Regions from separate parts of the Breoghania sp. JC706 genome, predicted to be linked through region 4. Evidence: predicted binding sites of a transcription regulator. Region 4 holds the regulator's gene; each other region holds the start of a gene.

What was found. The regulator LexA, encoded in region 4, represses DNA repair genes until DNA is damaged. The targets are predictions, from matches to a motif close to TGTTCNNNNTGTGTTCNG.
Region 1: V2L18_RS22800 (DNA repair protein) is a predicted target of LexA. The motif match lies at 1,828-1,845, and genes of this name have one in related genera.
Region 2: V2L18_RS18815 (helicase-related protein) is a predicted target of LexA. The motif match lies at 1,004-1,021, and genes of this name have one in related genera.
Region 3: V2L18_RS17490 (ATP-dependent helicase) is a predicted target of LexA. The motif match lies at 1,817-1,834, and genes of this name have one in related genera.

The regions. Positions count from the first base shown of each region.
Region 1 is NZ_JBANCG010000017.1:26,522-29,726, reverse strand. It holds gene V2L18_RS22820 (hypothetical protein) at 1-286, shown strand, start outside; gene V2L18_RS22815 (HNH endonuclease) at 283-657, shown strand; gene V2L18_RS22810 (thermonuclease family protein) at 724-1,125, shown strand; gene V2L18_RS22805 (helix-turn-helix domain-containing protein) at 1,209-1,436, shown strand; gene V2L18_RS22800 (DNA repair protein) at 1,887-2,702, shown strand; gene V2L18_RS22795 (DNA polymerase Y family protein) at 2,653-3,205, shown strand, end outside.
Region 2 is NZ_JBANCG010000009.1:81,621-84,825, reverse strand. It holds gene V2L18_RS18820 (glutamine amidotransferase) at 1-433, shown strand, start outside; gene V2L18_RS18815 (helicase-related protein) at 1,303-3,205, shown strand, end outside.
Region 3 is NZ_JBANCG010000008.1:115,337-118,541, forward strand. It holds gene V2L18_RS17475 (ABC transporter ATP-binding protein) at 1-277, shown strand, start outside; gene V2L18_RS17480 (ABC transporter ATP-binding protein) at 270-980, shown strand; gene V2L18_RS17485 (TetR/AcrR family transcriptional regulator) at 984-1,565, shown strand; gene V2L18_RS17490 (ATP-dependent helicase) at 1,850-3,205, shown strand, end outside.
Region 4 is NZ_JBANCG010000005.1:406,863-410,067, reverse strand. It holds gene V2L18_RS12880 (ComEC/Rec2 family competence protein) at 1-611, shown strand, start outside; gene lexA (transcriptional repressor LexA) at 873-1,595, opposite strand; gene V2L18_RS12870 (ferredoxin--NADP reductase) at 1,936-2,751, opposite strand; gene glp (gephyrin-like molybdotransferase Glp) at 3,122-3,205, opposite strand, start outside.

The DNA.
Region 1 (3,205 bases), on a different contig from region 4:
CAAATGGGCGCTCATAATGTGCGGCTATGCCGACGAGCGGTCCATCGTCTGCGCCTCGAAGGCCGAAGCCCTTCGGCTCGCCGCTTTCATCCGCCCCATGGACGATTTCGCGGTCGTGGTCGCCCGAGAGAACGTCGTGAAGGCTTTCACACCGCAGAGCCAGAGCACCCGCACCATGGGCCAGAAACCGTTCCAGGAGAGCAAGGACGCGGTTCTAGACAAGATCGCACAGCTCATCGGCACCGATGCCGCCACGCTCAAGCGCAACGCGGGAATGGCGGCATGAGCCGGCGGGAGTTCACCAAGGCGACCAAGCGCGAGGCGCTGCGGCGCTCCGGGGGCAAGTGCGAAGCGGTCGGCACATGGTACGGACTGCCGGCCGGTCAGCGCTGCGGCCGTGACCTCGCCTATGGTGTCGAGTTCGATCACATCGATCTCGATGCCAACAGCAAGGACAACAGCCTCGCCAATTGCGCCGCCGTCTGCCCGGCCTGCCACCGCTTCAAGACGGCCAAGCACGACATTCCGCTGGCGGCAAAGACCGTCCGCCAGCAGGACAAGCACCACGGCATAAAGGCGCGCAAGGGCCCGGCGATTCCGGGCAGCCGGGCGTCCGGCTGGAAGCGGAAGATGAACGGCGAGCTGGTGAGACGATGAACGTGCATGCAGGGACGAGAAACGACCTGTAGAAACCTCGTCTTACCACACGCGAAAGGCAGAGAAATGAGACGACCGACGTTTGTTGCCCTCCTCCTCATGGGCCTTGCTTTGCCCGGCTCGGCATATGCGGCTGATATCAGGGGACGGGTCACACACATCGTTGACGGCGACACCTTCGACATCGGCGCCACGCGGATACGGGTCTGCGGGATCGATGCACCAGAGCGCGACACCCGCAAGGGCAAGAAGGCGACACAGGTGATCCGAACGATGATCGCCGGGCGTCAGATCCGTTGCGTCGTCGTTGGTTCCGGCACGCCTTGTGACGGCAGGTCCAGAGCTGAGAGTTATGGGCGTGTCGTAGCGCAGTGCTTCGTCGGTGGCCACGATATAGCGGCTGAGATGGTCAGGCGCGGGGCGGCGCGAGACTGGAAGCGCTATTCGGGCGGCTATTACCGGCGGTGACCGGGCCGAATCAGTTTTAGCCAAGGATATGGCGTCGGGCTTTGACGCCGACGAGTTGATGCAGACTGTACGGGAATCGAGACATGCGTGACCAACAGACCGAAAACCCAGAGACGACGCTCGCGAACGTCAGAGGCCCGGAGCGCCGGGCCTATTCGGTTGCCGAGTTTTCTGCAATGTTTGGGTTCTCGCGCAAACACGCCTATGACCTTCGCAAACAAGGTCAGGTGCACTTCAAAAAGATCGGGGCCAAGACGGTGATTCTCATTGATGAGATCCGGAGGTTCGAAGCGTCCTTGGAAGATGCATGATCCGCAAGCTGTTGGTATTTTTGTTGGTATCGTCCAGAAGCAAGAATTATAAAGTGAAGTGCAAACAATCGCCTACCGACGTTTTTTGCCTCCGGCCCGGGGAGCCACTTCTCCTTTTTCCTCTCCTGAAATTTTCGAAGGCGACCGTTTGACGGACGGGTCTTGTCCGATAGTTGCTGGCTTGTGATCCAGGCTTGAATCTCCCGTTCCTGGCTCGGGCCAAACGCGCTTTCATGTCCGCACACGCACTTTCACGAATGTCCCGTGCGCATTGCTGCGAGCCTTGGCCGGACGATTGCACGCTGGCTCGTTCCCCCGCTAGAAATCCCCGGATTTCCCGTCTTCCTCCCGAGTTCTTCCACTTGACTCGACTGCGCGGCTTTGAGCTTAATAGAACAAAACAGGAACATAGAGTGCGCCCAGCATGGTCGGGCGAAGCGGACAAACGTCATGTCAAGTCAGCGCAGGATTGCCGATCTGAGCGGAATCGTGAGGGCGCATGCGCCTGTTTCCGGCCGGGCGCCGCTGGGAGCGGAGGTGGTCGACCGCCTGCTTGGCGGCGGGCTTGTTCGTGGCGCCCTGCATGAGGTGCGCTGCGACCACGCCCGCGAGATAGCCGCAGCCTCGGGTTTCCTGATTGGACTGATCGAACGGCTGCACGCTTCTTCCGGTCGGGTCGTGTGGGTTGTGGATCCGGCCACCTCGTTCGACGCAGGTACGCTGTTCCCGCAGGGGCTCGCCCAGATCGGGTTTGATCCCGCGCGTCTGGTTCATGTCCTGCCCCATGACCTTGCAACCGCCCTCTGGGCCGCGGACGAAGCCGTGAAATGCCGAGGGCTGGCAGCCGTCGTTCTGCAAATCAGGGGCAATCCGGCCCGGCTCGACCTGACCGCGACGCGGCGACTGATGCTGCGCGCCCAGGAGAATGGCGGCTTTGCCTGCGTGCTGCGCCAAAGCGCCGAGGCGCAGGCCAGTGCGGCCGTCACCCGGTGGCACGTGCGGGCGGAATCGTCCGCGCCGCCGGGAGCACTCTGGACACCACCCGCGCCACGCTGGCGCGTCACGCTTGAAAAGAACCGCGAGGGCCGGACGGGGGAATGGTCGCTCGCATGGAACAGTGAGTGCAAGGTCTTTGAACATGCCCCGGAAATCCGTTCGGAAACCCGTAGCGCAGAGAATTCTGGCCCTCGCCTTTACCCATCTGCCGAGCGACCAGGTGGCGCGGCGCAAATGGGGCAAGTCGTGGCGTTTGAAGCCGCGTCCTGAGGCGCCGCCCATCGCGGTGGTCGATACGGTGAAGAATACGGTCCGCATCGTGGCATGCGACAGCCATGCGACTTCCCACGGCATCAAGATCGACCAGACTCTAAGCGATGCCCGCGCCCTTGTTCCCGATCTGGAATGCACCCAGAACCGGCCGGAGGAGATGAAGGCCCTGCTGGCATCGATCTGCGAATGGTGCGGGCGCTACACCCCCCTTGTGGCTTTGTGCGGCACGGATGGCCTGTTTCTCGATATCAGCGGCTGCACGCATCTGTTCGGCGGAGAGGCGCCCCTGATTGCGGATCTGGAACACCGCCTGAAGGCGCAGGGCTTTTCCGCACGCGCGGCCATTGCCGATACGCCGGGAGCCGCCTGGGCCATGGCACGGTACGGACGTTTCGCGATCATTGCGCCGGGCCGTCAGCGCGAAGCTCTGCGCGATCTGCCGCTTGCCGCACTGCGTCTCAATGAGGGGCTCGTGAGTGATCTGGCGCAGCTCGGCTTCA
Region 2 (3,205 bases), on a different contig from region 4:
TCTGGGGGCAAACGTCAGCCCCAACTCCGAAGGTTATGCGGAGATCGGCTACTACCCGATCACGCCGACGGAGACCGGCAGAGCCTTCATGACGTGGCCGGAGAAGGTCTACCAGTGGCACCGCGAAGGGTTTGAACTGCCGTCGGGTGCCGAACTTCTGGCCACGGGCAACATCTATCGCAATCAGGCCTTCCGCGTCGGCCCGGCCGCCTTCGGCATCCAGTTCCATCCGGAACTGACGCTTGCCATGCTCTATCGCTGGACCACACGCGGCGCACCGCGCATGGAACTGCCCGGCGCCCAGGACCGGCGCGATCATTTTGCCGGACGGGCGGTCTTCGATGCCGCGCTCAAGCGCTGGCTGGAGGAATTCCTGGATCGCTGGATCGGAACCGCAGAAGAACCCGCAGAGGTCGCTGCCGCCGCCGAATAGAGCGAACGGGATCCTCTCTCTGTTCTTTCACGCCTGACGCGACCTGTCCGCAGAGCGCAGCTTCGTGCGGCGACGATGTCGCTCTACATGCTCCGAAATGGGACGAAACGGTTAACCGCGCTCTTGCCGGGCGCCTCGCCGAGGATGCGAGCACGCCTGCATGTTGGGACGCGGCAACCCCGGCCACTATATCTCGTAGGAACGAAGATGGAACATCGCGCGATCAGCGATTCGTGCATTCACTGTTCTCTCTTCCTTCGATTCCTTACGGAAGTTTCGGCCCGGATACCGGCACGCCTTAACGGAATTTTTCAGCTTGACGCGAATCTGTACCTTTACGGACCCGCAACAAGAACCTCCCCCTAAGATTCTGACGAGATTCAGCATTTGGTATCGTGTCGACAGATCGCCCCACGATCTCGTATGGAACAAATCCTGAATCTGTCCGTGTCATCGATTCGGTCTTTATTTGTTCAAGAGTCGTTCCCCTTTGCCTCGTGCACGCCCCCGGAACCATTGAGGTGACGGCCGCCGCGCCTGCTTCACGAAGCCGCTTCATTCTCTGCGTAAAAGAATGCGACAAGAACGCGACGCCTGTGCTAGATCAACGCGCCGGCAACCGCTCCCCCTGCCCGCAAGCCGTTGCCCGCTCAATTCCTGCCAGGCGCGGCAAGCAAGGGAACACGGAAGCAGAACGGCAGGTTAAGTCGGCCCGGCTGTGAAGACACACCGGGCAGCAATAGTCGAGCCGAAAGGGCGATTGGATCCGCACCAGACGAAGCGCGCCAGACCGCATTGGTCCGTGATGGACCGGGACAGGCGAACCCGCGACCACCAGATCTTCAAGTTTCATGCTCCGCAACCTGCAAATGCCGCTCCCGCCGGCCGTGCGTGCCCGTACCGTTACCGCGGTACTGGGCCCGACCAACACCGGCAAGACACACCTCGCCATCGAACGCATGCTGGCGCATCCGACAGGCATGATCGGCCTGCCGTTGAGGCTGCTCGCCCGCGAGGTTTACGGGCGCGTCGTGGCGCGGGCGGGTGAAGATTCCGTCGCCCTCGTCACGGGCGAAGAAAAGATCGTCCCGAAAAATCCGCGCTTCTGGGTCTCAACCGTGGAGGCGATGCCTCTCGACATCGAGACGGATTTCCTGGCCATAGACGAGGTGCAACTCGCCGGCGATTTCCATCGCGGCCACGTTTTTACCGATCGCATCCTTAACCTGCGCGGCAGCCACGAGACGCTGCTCCTGGGGGCGGCCACCATGCGGCCCATCCTGGAAAAACTGCTTCCCGGCCTCAACGTGGTGACGCGCCCGCGCATGTCAGTGCTCACCTATGCCGGTTCGCGCAAGATTACCCGCGTGCCGCCGCGCTCGGCCGTCGTTGCCTTTTCCGCTGACGAAGTCTACGCGATTGCCGAACTGATCCGCCGCCAGCGCGGCGGGGCGGCAGTCGTGCTGGGATCGCTGAGCCCGCGCACGCGCAATGCCCAGGTCGAGTTGTTCCAGTCCGGCGACGTCGATGTTTTGGTTGCGACCGACGCCATCGGCATGGGCCTGAACCTCGATGTTGACCATGTCGCCTTTGCGGCCGACCGAAAGTTCGACGGCTACCAGCACCGCAATCTGACACCCGCCGAAATCGGACAGATCGCCGGCCGTGCGGGCCGCCACATGCGCGACGGCACGTTCGGCGTCACCAGCCGCGTCGCCCCCTTCGACGACGAACTGGTCGAGCATCTGGAAACGCACCGTTTCCAGCCGGTCAAGATGCTGCAATGGCGCAACGCGGCACTGGATTTCGGCTCGCTGGAGGCCCTTCGGAACAGCCTCGACAAGGTTCCCGCCGAACCGGGGCTGACGCGCGCACCGGCAGCGGTGGACCAGATCGCACTTGAATTTTTGACCCGGGACGGGGATATCCGCGCACGAGCGGACCGTCACGAGCGGGTTTCGTTGCTTTGGGATTGCTGTCAGGTCCCCGATTATCGCAAGATCGCGCCGGCCAATCATGCCGATCTGGTTTCGACGATCTTCGCGTTCCTGATCGACGAAGGGCGGATCCCCGACGACTGGTTTGCCCGCCAGGTCGCCCATGCCGACCACATGGACGGAGACATCGACACGCTTGCCAACCGGATTGCACATATCCGGACCTGGACCTTCGTCGCCAACCGGCCGGACTGGCTCGGCGACCCGGCTCACTGGCAAGGTGTCACACGAGACGTGGAAAACAGGCTGTCCGACGCCTTGCACGAACGCTTGACCCAGCGTTTCGTGGACCGCCGGACCAGTGTATTGATGAGACGGTTGAGAGAGAACGCGATGCTCGAAGCGGAAATCACCGCAACAGGAGATGTGCTCGTCGAGGGCCAGCACGTCGGCCACCTCCAGGGGTTCCGCTTTGCACCGGACGCAGGCGTCGAAGGCAACGGCAGCCTGGACGCCAAGGCGCTTCGGGCAGCGGCATCCAAGGCGCTGGCGGGAGAGATCGAGGCCCGCGCGGAGCGCCTGTCGCAGGCGCCCAACACCGACTTCGCTCTCGCTTCCGACGGTGTCATCCGATGGAAGGGCGAAGTCGTCGCCAAGATCCTGGCCGGCGAGGACGTGCTGAAACCGGGCGTGCTTCTGCTTGCCGACGAATTGCTGGCAGGCCAGGGGCGGGAAAAAGTGCAGGCGCGCCTCGACCTGTGGCTAAAGACCCATGTCGAAACCCTGCTCAAGCCGCTTTTCGACCTGCGCGACGACAGCGAGATCGAGGGCATCG
Region 3 (3,205 bases), on a different contig from region 4:
GATCCTGCTGCTTGACGAGCCGGCCGCCGGCTGCAACGCGGTGGAAACGCGCGAGGTCGACGATCTCATCCACACAATCGCCGACGAAGGCGTCTGCGTGGTGCTGATCGAGCACGACATGCGCATGGTGATGCGGATCTCCTCGCACATCGTGGTGCTCGACCAGGGTTCCAAGATCGCCGAAGGCCGACCTGAGGAAATCCGGGACAACGAGCGCGTGATCGCCGCCTATCTCGGCGCACACGGCGCAGCGGAGGCGCGAGCGGCCCATGCCTGATCCCCTTCTGGAAATCACCGGCCTCGTCACGGCCTACGGCCCGATCGAGGTGCTGCACGGCATCGACGTTTCGGTGAACGAGGGAGAGATCGTCACGCTGGTCGGCGCCAACGGCGCCGGCAAGACAACGCTGATGCGCTGCATCTCCGGCGTCCAGCCGCTGAAGGCGGGAACGATCCGTTTCGCGGGCACGCCCCTGTCGACGATCCCCGACCACAAGCGCGCCGGCCTCGGCATCGCCCAATCGCCCGAAGGCCGCCAGATCTTCGGCGATCTCAGCGTGGAGGAGAACCTCGCGCTCGGCGGCTACCACCGCAAGGATGACCTCGGCGGCGACATGGAGGATGTCTACGGCCACTTCCCCATTCTGAAGGACAAGCGCCACCATGCCGCCGGCGGCCTTTCCGGCGGCCAGCAGCAGATGCTCGCCATAGGCCGCGCGATCATGGGCCGGCCGAAGCTGCTGCTGCTCGACGAGCCTTCCATGGGGCTGGCGCCGGTTCTGGTCGACCAGATCCTGGAGGTGATCTCGGCCTTGCGGAAACGTGGCGTGACACTTCTGGTCGTGGAGCAAAACGCCTACGCGGCCCTTTCCATCGCCGATCGCGGCTATGTTATGGAAACCGGGAAGATCGCGCTTTCCGGTTCGGCCCGGGATCTCATTTCCGACCCGCGCGTGCGCGAAGCCTATCTTGGAGCCTGAGGCATGGCGCGCACACGAGCGGCCGATTACGACGACAAGCGCGACGCGATCCATCGTGTCGCCGCCCGCATCCTGTCGAAGGCCGACGGCAAGGCCTCTATGACGCAGATCGCCGAGGCCTGCGGCATCTCCAAGGCCCTGCTCTACCACTACTTCCGCAACCGCGACGAACTCGTCTTCGACATCATCCATACGCATCTGAGCGAGATCGACGAGGCTCTGGCGGAGGTGAGCGCCGGCCTTGCGGGCCGCGAGCGCCTCCACCGGCTTTCCGCCACCCTGCTTGATCTTTACGAGGACGCCGACGACCTGCACCGCCTGCAGCTCGGCGCCCTCGGTGCGCTGCCCGATGAAGATGTCCAGCGCATCCGGCAGGTGGAACGCTCGATCCTGGAACGCTTCCGCCTGACGATCCGCGAGATCGCGCCCGATATCGATCGGCCCCGGCTGATCGCGGTGACGATGGCGCTGATGGGCATGCTCAACTGGGCCTTCACCTGGTTCCGCCCCGGCGGCCCGCTGACCCGCGCCGACTTCGCCCGCATGGCAACCGAAATGGCGCTGAGCGAGATCGAGAAGGAATAGCAAAAGCAAAGGGCGTGAGGCTTTCGCTCCGTTGTGGGGCTCATCCTTCGAGACGGCCTTGTCAGGCCTCCTCAGGATGACGTTATCCGTGTTGTTATTTCAGTGAAACCATCAACAAACACAACGTCATCCTGAGGAAGCCGCGCAGCGGCCGTCTCGAAGGATGGGCCACTGCCACTGCCCCAGCACCTCAACAACGACCACCGCCCACCAATCGCCTCCCCCTCCCCCACGGTATTCCCACACCCGTTGCGAACAAAGCGCGAATATCGCTACATGGACGCATGAGCCTGGCCGAAAGCGAATCGCCCCCATCCCCGACCTATCTCGACCGCCTCAACGCCGAGCAGCGCGACGCCGTGCTGCACGGAGCGGGCGCTGTCGCCGACCCGTTGCTGGTGATCGCCGGCGCGGGCTCCGGCAAGACCAACACGCTCGCCCACCGGGTTGCCCACCTGATCGTCTCCGGCGCCGACCCGCGCCGCATCCTGCTGATGACCTTTTCCCGCCGCGCCGCGCAGGAGATGGGCAAACGCGTGGAGCGCATCGCCCGCGAGGTGATGGGCGAGAAGGCCGCCATCCTTGCCGACGGGCTCACCTGGTCCGGCACCTTCCACGCCATCGGCGCAAGGCTTATCCGCGAATACGCCCCCGTCATCGGCCTCAGCGACACGTTCTCGATCCACGACAGGGCGGACAGCGCCGATCTGATGAACCTCGTGCGCCATGAACTGGGCCTGTCCCACACCAAGAAGCGCTTTCCCGCCAAGGGCACCTGCGTCGCCATCTATTCCCGCGTCGTCAACGCCGAAGCGGACCTGGAAGAGGTGCTGAAGACCTCGTTTCCCTGGTGCCTCGACTGGACGGCCGCGCTGAAGGCGCTGTTTGCGGCCTATGTCGAGGCCAAGCAGGCGCAGAACGTGCTCGATTACGACGATCTGCTGCTCTACTGGCGCGCGATGGTGACGGAGGCTGGACTTGGCGAAGAGATCGGCGGCCGCTTCGACCATGTGCTCGTCGACGAGTATCAGGACACCAACAAGCTCCAGGCCGCGATCCTGACAGGCATGAAGCCGGACGGGCGCGGGCTCACCGTGGTCGGCGACGACGCGCAGTCGATCTATTCCTTCCGCGGCGCGGAAGTGCGCAATATCCTCGATTTCCCGAACCTTTTCCCGCAGCCCGCCCGCATGGTGACGCTGGAGCGCAACTACCGTTCCACCGAGCCCATTCTGGCCGCTGCCAACGCCGTCATCGCCCAGGCGCGCGAGCGCCATGCCAAGGACCTGTGGACGGAGCGCACCAGCACGGCGAAGCCGAAGCTTGTGACCGTGCGCGAGGAAAACGATCAGGCGGCTTATGTTTGCGAGGAAGTGCTGGCGATGCGCGAGGCCGGCACGCTCCTGAAGCATCAGGCGGTGCTCTTTCGCGCCTCGCACCATTCCGGCCCGCTGGAGATCGAGCTCACCCGGCGCAACATCCCCTTCGTGAAGTTCGGCGGGCTGAAGTTCCTCGACGCCGCGCACGTGAAGGACGTGCTCGCCACCTTGCGCTTTGCCGACAATCCGCGCGATCGCGTGGCCGGCTTCCGCGTGCTGCAGCTCATTCCGGGCGTCGGTCCGTCGACGGCCGGCGCCGTC
Region 4 (3,205 bases):
GGACAGCATCGGAAATGACTGCTTCTCCATCGATGGCTTTCTCCGCGGTGGCAGACAAATCTCCCGCCGGTACAGGTCAGTTTGCGTGGCGCATCAAATCGCCCGTTCGCAGTTTCGCTACCGCGGAACCCGTCCCCGCCGGGGCGCCTGCGGCTGAAAGAGAGGCGCAGCATGCCGCCACCCCGACACATGCCGGCACCCCGAAGCGCACCGCAAACGCAGGCGCGGGAGTTGCACCTTCGACGATCGCATCGGCGCCGATCGCATCGGAGCCCTTATCGCGGAAGGACCGGTCGGGAGGCTCCGGCGAACGCATCTCGATTATTCTTTCGCGCGTCAGCCGGCCGGATGCCTTCGCCGAAGACTGTCTGCGCGCCGATGTGATCGTTAGCCATCTCACCGCCCCGGATGATTGCAAAGAACAGGCACTTGTCTTCGACAAAAACTATCTCGCCGCTCACGGGGCTGTCGCGCTCTATCTCGGTCGCAAGGCGTCGTCATCAGAACCAGCGGCACGTCGGGGATGGCTTCGCCGCCTCGTCACCGCGCGAAATCCGGCCGGCCGGCCCTGGCAATCCACGCCAGCACAGCAGGGCGAACAATCGCGATAGACGAATGCCCCCAATAAGGACGGCAAAGGCGTCGGCTCATTCCGAAACCGACCTGATCGGCCGGGATTTTCCGAAACCTGTCAGTGTCCAAGCAACGGCATCCAAGCGACAGCCTATCAGGGCAAATGCCCGGCAGTCGATGACCTGCCGCACGGGCGCGGTCTTGTCAGACTGAATCAATCACACCGCAAAATGCTTCAAGTTCCTGTTATGAAGTCCCTTTCCTGTCGTCCGTGCCGGAGCGCCAGGACCAAAATCGATCTAGTACCGCCGGAAAAGAGCGGCGAGTTTCCCCTGGATCCGCACGCGGTCGGGGCCGAAAATGCGCGTCTCGTAAGCCGGGTTGGCCGCCTCAAGCGCAATGGAGGCGCCCTTGCGGCGCAGGCGCTTCAGCGTTGCTTCCTCGTCGTCGATCAGGGCGACAACGATGTCTCCGTTTTCGGCGGTTTCGCCGCGCCTGATGACAACGGTATCGCCGTCGAGAATGCCGGCTTCGATCATGGAGTCGCCTCGCACCTCAAGCGCGAAATGGTCCCCGTTTCCAAGCATGTCGAAGGGAACCGAGATCGAATGGCTGTGCGTTTCAATCGCCGAAATCGGAACGCCTGCCGCAATGCGGCCCATGACGGGGATGGTGGCGACGTCGGCCGCCTCGTCACTGCTCTGCGAGGCGGGGGGCGCGACAGCCTTTGGCGTGCGGCCGAGGGAGCCTTCGATGACGCTTGGCGAAAACCCGCGTCCGCGCTGGGCCGCAAAGCTTGGCGAAACCGAATCCGGCAGCCGTACCACCTCGAGAGCGCGCGCCCTGTTGGGGAGGCGGCGGATGAAGCCGCGCTCTTCCAGAGCGGTGATGAGACGGTGGATCCCCGATTTCGACCTGAGGTCGAGCGCATCCTTCATTTCGTCGAAGGACGGCGGAACGCCCGTTTCCTTCAGGCGCTCGTGGATGAACATCAAAAGTTCGAATTGCTTGCGCGTCAGCATGGGGTCCTTCGCTTGCAACCGTATTGGTACAAAACGCGAACGGCACGTTACACGTTCTATATGTGTTCCGCAAGGGTTAAGGGCGAGTTAACCATCCGTGGTGTGGCAACCGGGCGCGCGAACCCAGTTGTCGCGCGATCTGGAATTTGCTTGCGCGTATGCGCTTAAGGACTTGAAAACAGGTAGGTATCGCGCGTTCGTTGCCGGTCGATCACGTCCCGTTCAGGGGCTCGAAATGGCACGTGTCGTCGCTGGCGTGCGCTCCTTCCAGTACGGTGACGCAGACGAAAAAGGCCGAAGCATTGCTGCTCCGGCCTCAAGGTTCCAATTCATTGATTCTTCAATCGGCAAAGGCGCGCTCGATGACGAATTCCGCGGGACGGTTGTTGGCGCCTTCGGTCAATCCGGCCTTTTCCAGAAGGACTTTGGTATCCTTGAGCATCGCCATAGAGCCGCAGATCATGCCCCGATCCGTGGCCGGGTCGAGCGGCGGCACGCCGAGGTCGGTGAAGAGCTTGCCGCTCGCGATAAGGTCCGTGATGCGGCCGCGGAAAGGATAATCCTCGCGTGTCACGGAGGTGTAGTGGCGCAGCTTGGAAGGATCCAGGACCTCCCGCAGCATCTCGTCATTGCGGATTTCCTCGACAAGATCGAGACCGTACTTCAGCTCCGCCACTTCGCGGCATGTGTGGGTCAGGATCAGCTCGTCGAATTTCTCGTAGGTCTCCGGCTCGCGGATAAGGCTTGCAAAGGGGGCAATCCCGGTGCCGGTGGAAAACATGTAGAGCCGCTTGCCGGGAATGAGCGCATCGTTGACGAGCGTGCCGGTGGGCTTCTTCTTCATCAAGACGGCATCGCCCACCTTGATGTTCTGAAGATGCGAGGTCAGAGGCCCGTCGGGCACCTTGATGGAGAAGAACTCGAGCTCCTCGCCCCAGGCGGGGCTGGCGATGGAATAGGCGCGAAACAGCGGCTTGCCGTCGATCATCAGCCCGATCATCACGAATTCGCCTGAACGGAAGCGGAATTCGGCCGGACGCGTCATGCGAAAACGGAAGAGGCGCTCGGTGTAATGGGTGACTTCCGTGACCGTCTGCACGTAGGTGTTGGCAGGCGCGTGCGCGATGAGTTCGTCGGGGCGCGTCATTACGTTCATGTCGAAATCCTGGGCATCCTCGGTCAGCCGGAGCTACGTCAATCTTTAGGCCTCGGTCCGCCGGTTTCCGTGCGGGCCTCCCGGCGGGCTCCCGGAGGACGTCCCGGCAGACCCCGAGGGCGGTGGGAGGGAGTGTCTCGCTCGCTCGAACAAAAAATAACGCCGGATTGCCGGGGCTATCGTGTTGCGAACCCCCGCCCGGCCGCACGCGGCGGCCACTCCAGCCAGCAGATCGCTATCCTTATACAGCAAAGCGGACGCCGGGAAACGCGTCTGATGGCCCCATGTCGTTTCCGACAGGGAAGAGCTTTCCACGCACAGGCGTTCGCGCGCAAAGCGATACCCTTGCCCCGTCGACACGGGAAGACGGCTAGAACCGGATGACCTCCACCGCATCGCCAGCCTCGAGCGCCGGCGCGTGCGGCGGCCGTATGACGAGCCCGTCGGCGGCAGC